2 regions of the Pradoshia eiseniae genome follow, and region 1 is predicted to be linked to the other one. Evidence: predicted binding sites of a transcription regulator. Region 1 holds the regulator's gene; the other holds the start of a gene.
The links. The regulator LexA, encoded in region 1, represses DNA repair genes until DNA is damaged. The targets are predictions, from matches to a motif close to CGAACATATGTTCG.

Region 1 (6,328 bases):
AGCGTGCTCGGCATATCGGCGGTGCACAGTCGCTTTTGATACCTCATAGCCCCTGCGGTTCAAATTCTCCGTGATTTCGGCAAATGTCAGACCTTTTATCCGGAGGGCAATGATCTCCTGGATTGGAACCTCAGTCCGCTCTCTTCCTCCACCGACATGCTGGTTCGACAGATTCTTGACAGGATTATACCCATTCTCAATCGCGCGCTTCATGCCCCTGCGAATCTTGCTGTTTTGAAGCTTGCGCTGATATTCTTCCACAATGCTGATTATCTGAAGAAGCATGGCGTCTGTTTCAGATACCTCAAGCTCCCCGTTATGGGTGACTGTATATAGCTTGATGCCTTCCTTATAGATACAATGCATTAAGGCAATCTTCGCATTTCCTCGGCCGAGCCGTGTCTCATCCTGGATGAGCAGTCCCTCGATTTCTTTATTGCGCATTTGTTCTAATAGAATAAGAATACCCTCTCGCTCCAGATCATATCCGCTCGCTTGCTCCTTTTCAATCGACACGACCTCGAAGCCTTTAATCGCGGCCAGCTGTGTCAGCTCCTGTTCCTGTCTTTCAAGAGATGTCTCCTGTGTGCTCTTTTCTGTACTGACTCTGCAGTAAATTCCAACCTTCATTTCTCTCACCATTCTCTATATATTTCTTCTCGAGATATGCACCGAAGGCCGGAACGAATGCCCCGGCCTTCACTACTATCATTATAACGTTTATTCCTTATTTGAGTCTGCCAAATGCAGGATATCTGTGTTTCTTTCGATAGGAAGGATAATGGTCTGGCCTTCTTGGATATGAGTCGTTTCCAACTCATTGGCCTCTCTCACCCATTTCACAAATTCAGTCGTTGACATATTGGCATCCTCATATTGTTCAGCCATGGCCCAAAGCGTATCTCCGCTTTCAACCTTCACTTGCATATATTGATTATCGCTTTTTTCTAAATTCGTGAAAGTCATCAATAAGATTAACAGAAAAAGTCCAACTGCAAAAATAATGGTATACGAATAAGAAGACCAAACTTGTTTCATATTAAAAACCCCTCCACAGAATGTATGTTCGTATTTCTTGTTCTTAGTATAAACCGAACAAATGTTTTGTGTCAACAGAAAAATCGAACTTATGTTTGTACTAGTGTTCGCCTCATGCTATAATAGCGGTAAAGATCAGATAAAGAGGTGCGGGAGATGACAACAAAACTATCAAAGCGACAGCAAGATATCTTACTATATATTAAAGAAGAAGTTAAAACGAAGGGATATCCGCCTTCCGTGCGAGAGATTGGGGAAGCAGTCGGACTAGCCTCAAGCTCTACCGTTCACGGACATTTGGCCAGATTGGAAAGCAAAGGCCTCATCAGACGTGACCCGACAAAGCCGCGTGCCATTGAAGTACTGGATATGGATCCGCATGAGCATATTCCAAAAGCCAATTCTGTCAGCGTCCCTCTGATTGGTAAGGTTACTGCAGGTCAGCCGATCACGGCGATTGAGAATATTGAAGAATACTTCCCATTGCCAGAGCATATGGCTCCAGCCGACGAAAACGTATTTATGCTAGAGATTATGGGTGACAGTATGATTGAAGCCGGCATCCTTGATGGAGATTATGTCATCGTCCGCCAGCAGCATACAGCCAATAATGGCGAGATTGTCGTCGCCATGACCGAGGACGATGAAGCCACGGTGAAACGCTTCTTCAAGGAAGATAACCATTTCCGCCTTCAGCCTGAAAATTCCATGCTTGACCCAATCATCCTTCAGAATGTCAGCATCCTAGGGAAAGTCATCGGCCTATATAGAAATATTCATTAATACTGAACCAGCCAAGCATTCCGGCTGGTTCTTTCATTTAACTTACTAGATTCTTAGTAGACTATATGCTGGATTACTAGAGTTTATACACAACAAAAAAATGCTTGAAGTCATTTCAAGCATTCAATACAACCTATTATTTAGAAAAGTACTCATCTCTCAGGATGGAATACATCTTCAAATCTTGATGCTTCCCCTTGGCATACATTCCTTTTCGAATGACACCCTCATACGTCATTCCCGCCTTCTGCATGACCCGTTCAGACCCCGTATTTTCCACAAAGCATCTTGCTTGAATTCGCATCAAGTTCATCTTCATAAACCCGAACTTAATCACTTCCTTCGCTGCCTCAGCGGCTATTCCCTGCCCCCAGAAGTCTTGCGAGAGCACATAGCCTAGCTCCGCCACTCTGTGCGGGATTTTCCATCCAACAAAATCAATCGTTCCAATCAGCTTGCCAGTGCCTTTCCGTTCGATTCCCCATGGAGCGAGTTCCTTCTGTTCATATTGTGAGAGGGCGAACACCAAAAACTCCTTCGTATCCTCAATGGATTGATGCGTGTTCCATGTCATATATTTCGTTACTTCAGGATTGGAGCCATAGGCATACATATCATGGGCATCCTCCATCCTGATTTTCCTTAAGATGAGTCGTTCGGTTTCCAATTCGGGAAATGGATCAAATATGTTTCGTGCCTCCATCCAGACCACCTCTTCACTTTTACTCCATTATATCGTCGATAGTGACATAGATATATCATCTTTCTGACTTATCAGATATTTTATTTAAGTGAGCAGCGCAATTAATGGTAAACCATTAAATTTATATTGATATGAAGGGATTGACCTGTTTTTTATTGGCTGTTTTCGTAAGGATTGTTGCAAATGCCATAAAATAGAGACTGCTTTTTTGCTGCCTCCGTTATTGAGATAAAGCCCCCTGTTTGTTTATGTATCATTCTTCACAAGCGAAGATTTTTCACTGTTCATTTGTTACAGGAATGCTGCCACATATCCCCATTAAGGAATTCAACAGAAAAGGGCATTCATCCTCTTTGGATCAACACCTCGATAATTTAAGTATATCTCCTCCAAAATAAACCTATCCTTGATATTTAAAAGTATAATATTGTAAGTATATAAACAAAAAGGGGGACTTCAAAAATGTATCTGTTCTTATTCACCATAATTTATTGTGTAATAACGCAGGTTTTGAATATAGGCTATATACCTGCTATGGGGGCTTATTTAATAGGTTTAATCTTTATTAAGGGATATTTTAGTGAAGAATTAAAAGACGTCTATAACATTGAAAAAACAAAATATTTGTATGAGAAAATCGGAATTAAAGATTCCTTAATGGAGCTACTGTGTTTGTCGATAATATTTATTAATTCTTATTTAATTGATTATGAACCTTTCTCCCTTTTTGACTTTGTTTGTATGTTATTACTTATTGCTGTTGTCTATCGATTTCTATTTTGGGGTATAACACAGGCAATCGGGCAAAAATTTAACTCTAAAATGTAATTCAGATGATACCTCTAATAGGAATTTCCTTCTTACGCTATCCTGCCCCTTTACTTCCATAAGAATTTCAACACAAAAAGGCATTAATCCTTCCTAGATCAATGCCCCGTTAGTAAAGTAAGTTTAAATTTGAAATTGATTAACTACCTAGGTTTCTTAATAATTGTTTTCTTCGTAACTAACAGTGCAACAGCTACACTAATAACACCTAAAACTCCAGAGATAGTTCTATTTATAATAACATTATCTGTAACAGGAAATATGGCATTACTAATAAGGATAAGAATTATATACACTGCAATCGAAAAGAGCAAAACAATTAATGTATGTTTCATAACAACTCTCCTCCCAAATTCTCTAATGGTATTTCTAAAGATATGAATATCCCTAACTATTTTTTACCAAATTAATCCTTATTAAGCTAACCTGCCCCGTCTCTACAATAGGGAATTCAACAAAAATGAGCATTAAACCTCCTTGATCAATGCCCCGGTTTGTTTAAGTATATGTCACAATCTTTTTGTGAAAGAGTAGTCATTACGTAATCAGTTTGTTCTTTATATAGCCAGACATTCTTAGCATTTTTCCATCCATTTCAGTTTTTATCTGTTTCATTCCATTTTTCTTATAAAATGCAATGGCAGTGTTATTCGTTGGAGAAACACGGAGATGATATTCACGAACATGATTATTCTTAAAAAATCTAATAGCATAATCGTGTAAAAGGGAACCCAAACCCATTCCTCGCTTTTCAGGAATAAGGTAATAGAGATTTACATAACCAATTTCTTTCCCCTCATACTCCTTTACAGTCAGTTCAAGTTGACCGATTGGCAGCTCGTTGTCTACAACTAATACAAGGCCTTTAGGATTTTTTTCTGACTGTTGTTGTAACCATTTCAAATAATTATTTTCATCTCCAAATTCCTCATCTGTACCAAAGCTAACACTGAAAGAATCTCTACGAAAAGGAATAACATACTCCTTATGTTTACTTAAATCAATGGGTATGAATTTCAGTTTTCTCCCTCCTTATTTAAGGATGTACAAGCATTAAACTCGGTACAATAATTTGCATTCCTTCTTCCGATAACCTGCTCCTTTAGTTGAAGAAGGTATCTCCATTTTATGGTATCACAAATTTGATTTTCCCTTATTATTCAAAAGCAATAATCTAGAGATAATCATATTAACTAAAAAAGCGAAACCACAAATGTGATTTCGCTAGCTTTTTAACAATATCGCTTAATCCCAATGACCCGCTTTTTCTAATGTTTCTTTTCCTTTGAACGCAATGATGATTAACAAGACACTTAATAGAATCATAGCTGCAACAGCATATAACACGTATAGATAACTGCCCGTTGCATCAAATACAAACCCATAAGCAGGGAGTGCCGTAATGCCTGCGAATGCTAATCCTAATGCTGCCGTTCCATAAATCGCGCCATATTCTTTAATGCCGAAGATAGATGTAGTCAATAACGGTCCTAGCGTTCCAACAGAAGAGGAAACAAATCCAAATAATCCGATTGCCACTGAAAATACCAGTGGATTGTCTGGTAAGAAGATCAATAAGAAAACGGAAATCAATCCAACGAACATGGACAAAAAGGTCGTTTTCTTTGCACCCATTTTATCGGTCAAGAAACCGAATACCAAAGAACCAACTAATACACCAAACATGAACACACCCATGACATTTCCGGCAAACTGGACATCATATCCAATGCTTTGAGCGTAAGGGGCAATAAATTGAGCAAAACTTGCAACCGCGGTAATTAAGAATAAAAAGAATAATAGAGCATAAAAGGCCAATGACTTTTTCGCCACTGCGGCTGTGACACCTTTGTGTTCTACCGTATGTGCAGCATTCGAATCGTTACCTTCTGCCTTTTCGAAGCCATAAGGTAATAAACCTTTTTGTTGTGGTGACATACGAATGAACAGTAAAACGACTGGTATCACAATGATAATCGCCGCAACCCCTACGATGATGTAAGAAGCTCTCCAGCCTTGTGAGGCAATTAAGGTTCCTACATTCGGTTGAATGATAGCGCCAAACAAACCACTTGCTGCCATCATAATACCAAGGGCAAGTCCGTTTCGTTTTTTAAACCATTGGTTGATGAGAACGGGACCTGCCAATTGTGTCACAAGCACACTACCGACAGAGAGCGGAATCGCTAGTAGATACCAGCCCCATACCGAATTCATCATCCCAAATAACGCGAATGCGCCACCTTGTAACAGAATGGCTACAATCAAGATCATACGAATATCGTATTTACCCATTATTTTTCCGGCAAACGGCAAGAAAACCATCATCGCGATGGATGAAACACTCAAATACAGGGTAAGTTGTCCCATACCAACGCCTATGTCCTCAGACACAGGGGTTAAAAATAAACTAGCAGCATTATTGATCCCACCACGTGCAACACCCATCATAATGGCTAATCCCAACAATACCCACCAAGCAAAATGAATTTTCTTCTTTTTCTGTTGCATATTCAATCCCTCCTATTCCTAGAATATTTTTTCAATATCTCTTTTCTTTCGTAAAAAAATATATCAATATTCTATATTTTCATTTTACACCAAAAAAAGGAGAGTTTCATTTATGAACCCTCCCATTTTTATATACTCATATAATACATTTATGAATGCATTATTCTTTCTGCACTTTTTGCCAAAGCGATAAATCAGAAGAACGACTAGCACCTATCTCTACACCTGCATATATGTCAATCTCCCTAATAGCCTGATTAATCGTTTTGAACAGGCTATTTATGAGTAGCTAGGGAAAGGTACACAGCCAAAAAAACAAGGGAACTCGCCTTAAACAGGCGAGTTCACTTATGTCTTAGACGTAATAACGTATTGCTTAATAATCCCGTCTCCTATAATGATACTTACTCAGGATCCTGTCATCATAGCAGGACTGGCAGATGTTATACGGGTATTCAGACGGCA
Region 2 (6,328 bases), on a different contig from region 1:
TGCGGAAGCTGTTGGTCTGGATGCAGAGCAATTATTCGCTGAACATCAAACCGATATTCCCGCCCCTGTTCAGCAGGAAGAGGTCCCGAAAAATCTTTCTCGCGTGCAATCACGGAAATCTATTGCTGTTCAAGGCTCCAAATGGGCTGACCTGCTGCCTAAGATTCTGATTGCTGTCGTCCTTGTCGCTATGGCCGCAGTCATTTATTATTTTGTGGCAAAAGCGATCAGTAACAATGATGATGCCGGAACAACGAATGAAAGCAACCAGCAGGTTCAGGTAGAAGAAGGGGAGAATAATGCCTCTGATACCGAAGAGGATGCCTCTGAAGAGACTAAAGAAGATGAATCGGCTCAGGAAGAAGATAAAGCAGACACTGAGGAAAAACCGAAAGAGGAAGAACCGTCTGCGGGTGAGCTGAAGCTGGCTTCTTCAAGCGGCAATTCATCCACATATGAATTATCGAAAGCAGATGAGTTTAAGGTGGCCATCAAATCAACGGGCCAGACATGGGTAACTGTGAAAGATTCCAATGGAAAATCTTTGTTCAATAATATGATTACAGCAGATAATCCTCAGGAATTTGATCAAACCGAAGACACACAAATCACTATGAATATTGGTCGTTCCACAGATGCGGAAGTATTTGTTAATGGTGAGAAAATCGAGTATGCATCAGATTCTATTGTTCAAAATATTACCATTAAGTACACGAAGGAATAATCGCGGGAGGTCATCAATGGTGATGGCCTTCTCATCTTTCCTTATACATATAGGCAGTCTTAATGCCATGAAAATAAAAAGTAAAGCGAGGAACATCTAGTGAATTTACCAAATAAAATTACCGTTTCAAGAATTTGCATGATTCCGGTGTTTATCATCATAATGATGCTTGATTGGGGTGTATGGGTTATCAATGGAGTAGAGCTACCTATCGCCCATTTCGTCGGCGCCTTGATTTTTATCATCGCATCAACGACAGACTGGGTGGACGGCTACTATGCAAGAAAGCATAATCTTGTCACTAACCTGGGGAAATTCCTCGATCCGTTAGCGGACAAGCTGCTCGTTTCTGCAGCCTTGATTGTTCTTGTAGATTTGGATGCTGCTCCTGCATGGATTGTTATCTTAATTATCAGCCGGGAATTTGCGGTGACTGGACTCCGTTTAATTTTGGCAGGCGGCGGGGAAGTTGTTGCGGCAAATCAATTGGGCAAGATTAAAACATGGACGCAAATCATTGCTATTTCGGCACTTCTGCTTCATAATCTCCCATTTGAGTGGATTTCCTTCCCATTTGCGGATTTTGCCTTATATGTGGCTTTATTCTTTACACTTTGGTCTGGCTGGGATTACTTCGCCAAAAATAAGCACGCGTTTTCAAATTCAAAATAAGGGTATCATTCACATATAGTTCCGTGAATGGAAGGTGAGTGGAATGAATGCTGAAATTATTGGAGTCGGCTCCGAATTGCTGCTTGGCCAGATTGCCAATACAAATGCGCAGTTTATCTCGAAGGGTTTAGCTGAGATCGGCGTGAATGTCTATTACCACACCGTGGTGGGAGATAATCAGGACCGGCTTAGACAAGCGATTGAGACTGCGGAGAAACGAGCTGACCTGATTATTTATACGGGCGGTCTTGGTCCAACAAAGGATGATTTGACGAAAGAGACAGTTGCTGAATACATAGGGAAGACGCTGATTACTGACCATAAGTCAATGGCAAACATCGAGGACTACTTCGAAAAAATCAGCCGTAAGATGACTGAAAATAACCGTAAGCAAGCTTTGGTGATTGAAGGGGCAGAAGTATTTCCAAATCATCATGGTATGGCTCCGGGAATGGCTGTTTCTCACGGAGAGCATATTCATGTTCTTCTCCCTGGCCCGCCAAGTGAAATGCAGCCGATGTACAAAGATTACTTGGAGCCTTTCTTATTGAAGGACATGGGAACAAGAGAGCGGATTGAGTCAAGGATTCTACGCTTTTTCGGCATAGGAGAGTCGCAGCTGGAAACGGATATTGAAGACATACTGGATGCGCAGACAAACCCGACAATTGCTCCTTTGGCAGCGAACGGGGAGGTTACCCTCCGGATTACGGCTAAGCATGAAACGTCAGCAGGTGCCGAGGAAATGATCAGAAAGGCAGAGGAACAGATCCTAAGCCGTGTAGGAGATTATTTCTACGGATACAATGATACGACACTCATGAAAGAAGCAATCGCGCTCTTGAAAGAACGAAAGTGGACCATTTCTGCGGCAGAAAGTCTAACAGGCGGTATGTTCCAAGAGGAATTAACTGGAATACCGGGAGCGGGGCTTATTTTGAAGGGCGGAATCGTCTGCTATACAAACGAAGCTAAGCAAAAACTCTTGCAAGTCAGTGACTCAACGATTAAAGAGCATGGTGTCGTCAGTGAAGCTTGTGCAATCGAAATGGCTGAAAATATTAAAAAGCTGCTTGGTTCTGATGTCGGCATTAGCTTTACTGGAGTCGCCGGGCCTGATGAATTGGAAGGAAATCCGGTTGGAACTGTTTTTGTAGGCCTTGCTTTGCCGGGGCGTGAGCCGTTTGCGAAGAAACTGAACCTTGGCGGCATGCGGGAAGGAAACCGAGTGCGAAGCGTAAAATACGGCTGTCATTTCTTATTGCACCAATTAAAACAATAACCAGCATTCTGTGCTTGTATAAAAAGGGGCCTTGGAAGCATTTCATGGGTCCCTTTTCCATTTCTTATATACTTATAGATATTGTTAAGAAAATTCATTGTGTTATAATCCGGGAAAATTTAAACTTACCCTTATTTTTGTTTCGAAAGACTGGGTATACAGCGCGGGTTTTTCTTTTTTATGCTGCTTTCCCCTATGAAAATCATACGAATAAATGTTCGGTTTTTTACTTGGCAAATGGACACGGATGAGGTATAGTATAAATATGTTCTAACAAGATTATAGGCAATTGTTTTCATATAGATATGGGGAGGAAATAAATAGTGAGTGATCGTCAAGCTGCGCTGGATATGGCGCTAAAACAAATCGAGAAGCAATTTGGTAAAGGCTCAGTCATGAAATTAGGAGAAAGAGCTGACAGAAAGGTATCAACCATTCCAAGCGGTTCCTTAGCTTTAGATGCAGCACTTGGTGTGGGCGGCTATCCGCGCGGGAGAATTATTGAAATTTACGGACCAGAGAGTTCCGGTAAGACGACGGTTGCCTTGCATGCCATCGCTGAAGTCCAGGCTCAAGGCGGACAAGCGGCGTTTATCGATGCTGAGCATGCTCTTGATCCTGCTTATGCACAAAAGCTTGGTGTAAATATTGATGAATTATTACTTTCACAGCCGGACACAGGAGAACAAGCGCTTGAGATTGCTGAGGCCTTGGTGCGAAGCGGTGCTGTTGACATCATCGTTGTCGATTCCGTTGCGGCTCTTGTCCCTAAAGCGGAGATTGAAGGAGAAATGGGAGATGCTCACGTTGGTTTGCAAGCTCGCTTGATGTCTCAAGCTCTTCGTAAATTATCCGGCGCAATCAATAAATCCAATACGATTGCCATCTTCATTAACCAAATCCGTGAGAAGGTTGGAGTAATGTTCGGAAACCCAGAGACAACTCCTGGTGGTCGTGCGCTTAAATTCTATTCAACGATTCGTCTTGAGGTAAGACGTGCCGAACAATTGAAACAAGGCACTGATATTGTCGGTAACAGAACGAAAATCAAGATTGTTAAAAATAAGGTCGCTCCTCCATTCCGTGTGGCAGAAGTTGACATCATGTATGGTGAAGGGATTTCAAGAGAAGGCGAAGTCATCGATATTGGTTCAGAGCTGGATGTTGTTCAAAAGAGCGGATCTTGGTACGCATACAATAACGAACGTCTTGGCCAAGGACGTGAGAACGCTAAGCTATTCCTGAAGGAAAATCCTGATATCCGTGCAGAGATTACGCAAAAAATCCGTGCTGAGTATGGATTAGATTCAGATGTCGCTATCGAGGCACCAAAAGAAGATGAAGATATGATGGATGGTTTTGACCTAGAATAAGACATTAAATAAGGAAGAGGCAGCCTATTCTTTAGGTGTGCCTCTTCTTCATTCTTAAAATAATTTGAGCAAATTTTCTTCAGATAAACTAGGAAAATGCGCATTTCATAATTTTGAAGAGATGGAAAATTCACGGATAGAGATGCGCGTCTAGAAAACTGTCTTTATTTTCAAAAAATGAGCGCGAATCGCATTCTGACTTGCTCTTGACAACAAATTTTCATAACTTTACAATAGAAATGTATTAATTTCTTTTTAAAAGACATACGTGAAATTGATAATGCTGTATATTTTAAAAATGATGTACAAGCAAGAGTGAAAATGTAGTAAAAGAGATTAAAAAAAATTATAGCAAGAGGAGGTGTATTGATGGATCCAATCACTATCATCTCCATTTTGCTTGGCCTAATTGTTGGTGCAGTTGTTGGCTATTTGTTAAGAAAATCCATAGCAGAATCCAAAATTTCCGGAGCGACAAATGCGGCTGAAAAAATTATTGAAGACGCAAAGCGGGAAGCGGATGCCTTGAAGAAGGAATCCCTTTTGGAAGCAAAGGATGAAATTCATAAACTTCGGACTGATGCTGAAAAGGAGGTTCGTGAAAGACGAGCTGAATTACAGAGACAGGAAAACCGAATTCTACAAAAAGAAGAGAATCTAGATCGTAAAGCAGATTCACAGGATAAGCGTGAATCCGTGCTTGAGAAAAAGGAAGATTCTCTAAACCAAAGACAACAGCATATTGAACAGATGGAAAGCAAAGTGGATGAGATAATTCGAGCTCAGCAATCTGAACTTGAACGAATTTCCAGCCTAACGAGAGAAGAAGCAAAATCCATTATCCTTGATCGGGTGGAAAAGGATCTTTCACATGACATCGCAGTCATGATAAAAGAGAGTGAAAACCGGGCGAAGGAAGAAGCGGACAAAAAAGCGCGTGAAATCTTGTCACTTGCCATTCAGCGTTGTGCTGCAGACCATGTAGCCGAAACGACGGTATCGGTCGTCAATCTGCCGAATGATGAGATGAAGGGTCGAATTATTGGACGTGAGGGCCGAAACATCCGGACGCTCGAGACGCTAACAGGCATCGATTTGATCATCGATGATACACCTGAAGCCGTCATTCTATCTGGTTTCGACCCAATTCGCCGCGAGACAGCAAGATTAGCTCTTGAGAAGCTTGTTCAAGACGGTCGTATCCATCCAGCACGAATTGAAGAAATGGTGGATAAAGCTAGAAGAGAAGTTGATGAGCATATCCGCGAGATTGGGGAACAAACTACATTTGAAGTCGGCGTTCATGGCCTGCATCCAGATTTGATCAAAATTTTAGGCCGTTTGCGTTACCGTACGAGCTATGGTCAAAATGTACTTAAGCATTCAATGGAAGTGGCGTACCTTTCCGGCTTGATGGCAGCGGAGCTTGGCCAGGATGTTACTTTGGCCAAACGGGCTGGATTGCTTCATGATATCGGAAAAGCAATCGATCATGAAGTAGAAGGAAGTCACGTTGAAATTGGGGTCGAGCTGGCGACGAAGTATAAGGAGCATCCTGTTGTAATCAATAGTATTGCTTCCCATCACGGAGACACCGAACCAAAATCCATTATTGCTATTCTTGTTGCGGCGGCTGATGCGTTGTCAGCAGCACGTCCTGGTGCAAGAAGCGAGACGCTTGAAAACTATATTCGCCGTCTTGAGAAACTCGAAGATATCTCTGAGTCCTATGAGGGTGTAGAGAAATCATTCGCTATCCAAGCTGGCCGTGAAGTGCGGATTATCGTCAAGCCAGAGAGCATTGATGATTTAGAGGCACATCGTTTGGCAAGGGATATCCGAAAACGGATAGAGGATGAACTGGATTACCCTGGACATATTAAGGTAACCGTAATTCGTGAAACAAGAGCAGTTGAATATGCAAAATAAAGCGGTGATTTTCACCGCTTTATTTTTTTGAATGATTGCTGGTCACAGTTCTTATTTATGTGACACACTAGAATAAGGACAACCGAGGCATATGAAAGGAATTAAATCAGATGAGGCTATTATTTATCGGTGATGTTGTTGGCTCGCCGGGAAGAAATATGGTAAAGGAATACTTGGGGAAACTAAAGGATAAATACCGTCCCCAGTTCGTAATTATCAACGGAGAGAACGCTGCGGCAGGACGCGGCATCACTGAGAAAATCTATAAAGAATTACTGGAGTATGGGGCAAATATGATTACTCTTGGTAATCATTCGTGGGATAACCGTGATATTTTTGAGTTTATTG

Region 2: a site for LexA is predicted at 2,886-2,899, ahead of recA (recombinase RecA). Genes of this name have one in related genera too.

What each region holds. Positions count from the first base shown of each region.
Region 1 is NZ_PKOZ01000011.1:70,390-76,717, reverse strand. Features, by position in the region: gene CYL18_RS15075 (YneB family resolvase-like protein) at 1-630, opposite strand, end outside; gene yneA (cell division suppressor protein YneA) at 721-1,038, opposite strand; gene lexA (transcriptional repressor LexA) at 1,195-1,821, shown strand; gene CYL18_RS15060 (GNAT family N-acetyltransferase) at 1,958-2,524, opposite strand; gene CYL18_RS15055 (hypothetical protein) at 2,987-3,352, shown strand; gene CYL18_RS15050 (hypothetical protein) at 3,496-3,687, opposite strand; gene CYL18_RS15045 (GNAT family N-acetyltransferase) at 3,890-4,327, opposite strand; gene CYL18_RS15040 (MFS transporter) at 4,598-5,863, opposite strand; gene CYL18_RS15035 (DEAD/DEAH box helicase) at 6,240-6,328, opposite strand, start outside.
Region 2 is NZ_PKOZ01000003.1:195,056-201,383, reverse strand. Features, by position in the region: gene CYL18_RS07920 (helix-turn-helix domain-containing protein) at 1-724, shown strand, start outside; gene pgsA (CDP-diacylglycerol--glycerol-3-phosphate 3-phosphatidyltransferase) at 824-1,396, shown strand; gene CYL18_RS07910 (competence/damage-inducible protein A) at 1,440-2,678, shown strand; gene recA (recombinase RecA) at 3,002-4,051, shown strand; gene rny (ribonuclease Y) at 4,421-5,980, shown strand; gene CYL18_RS07895 (TIGR00282 family metallophosphoesterase) at 6,091-6,328, shown strand, end outside.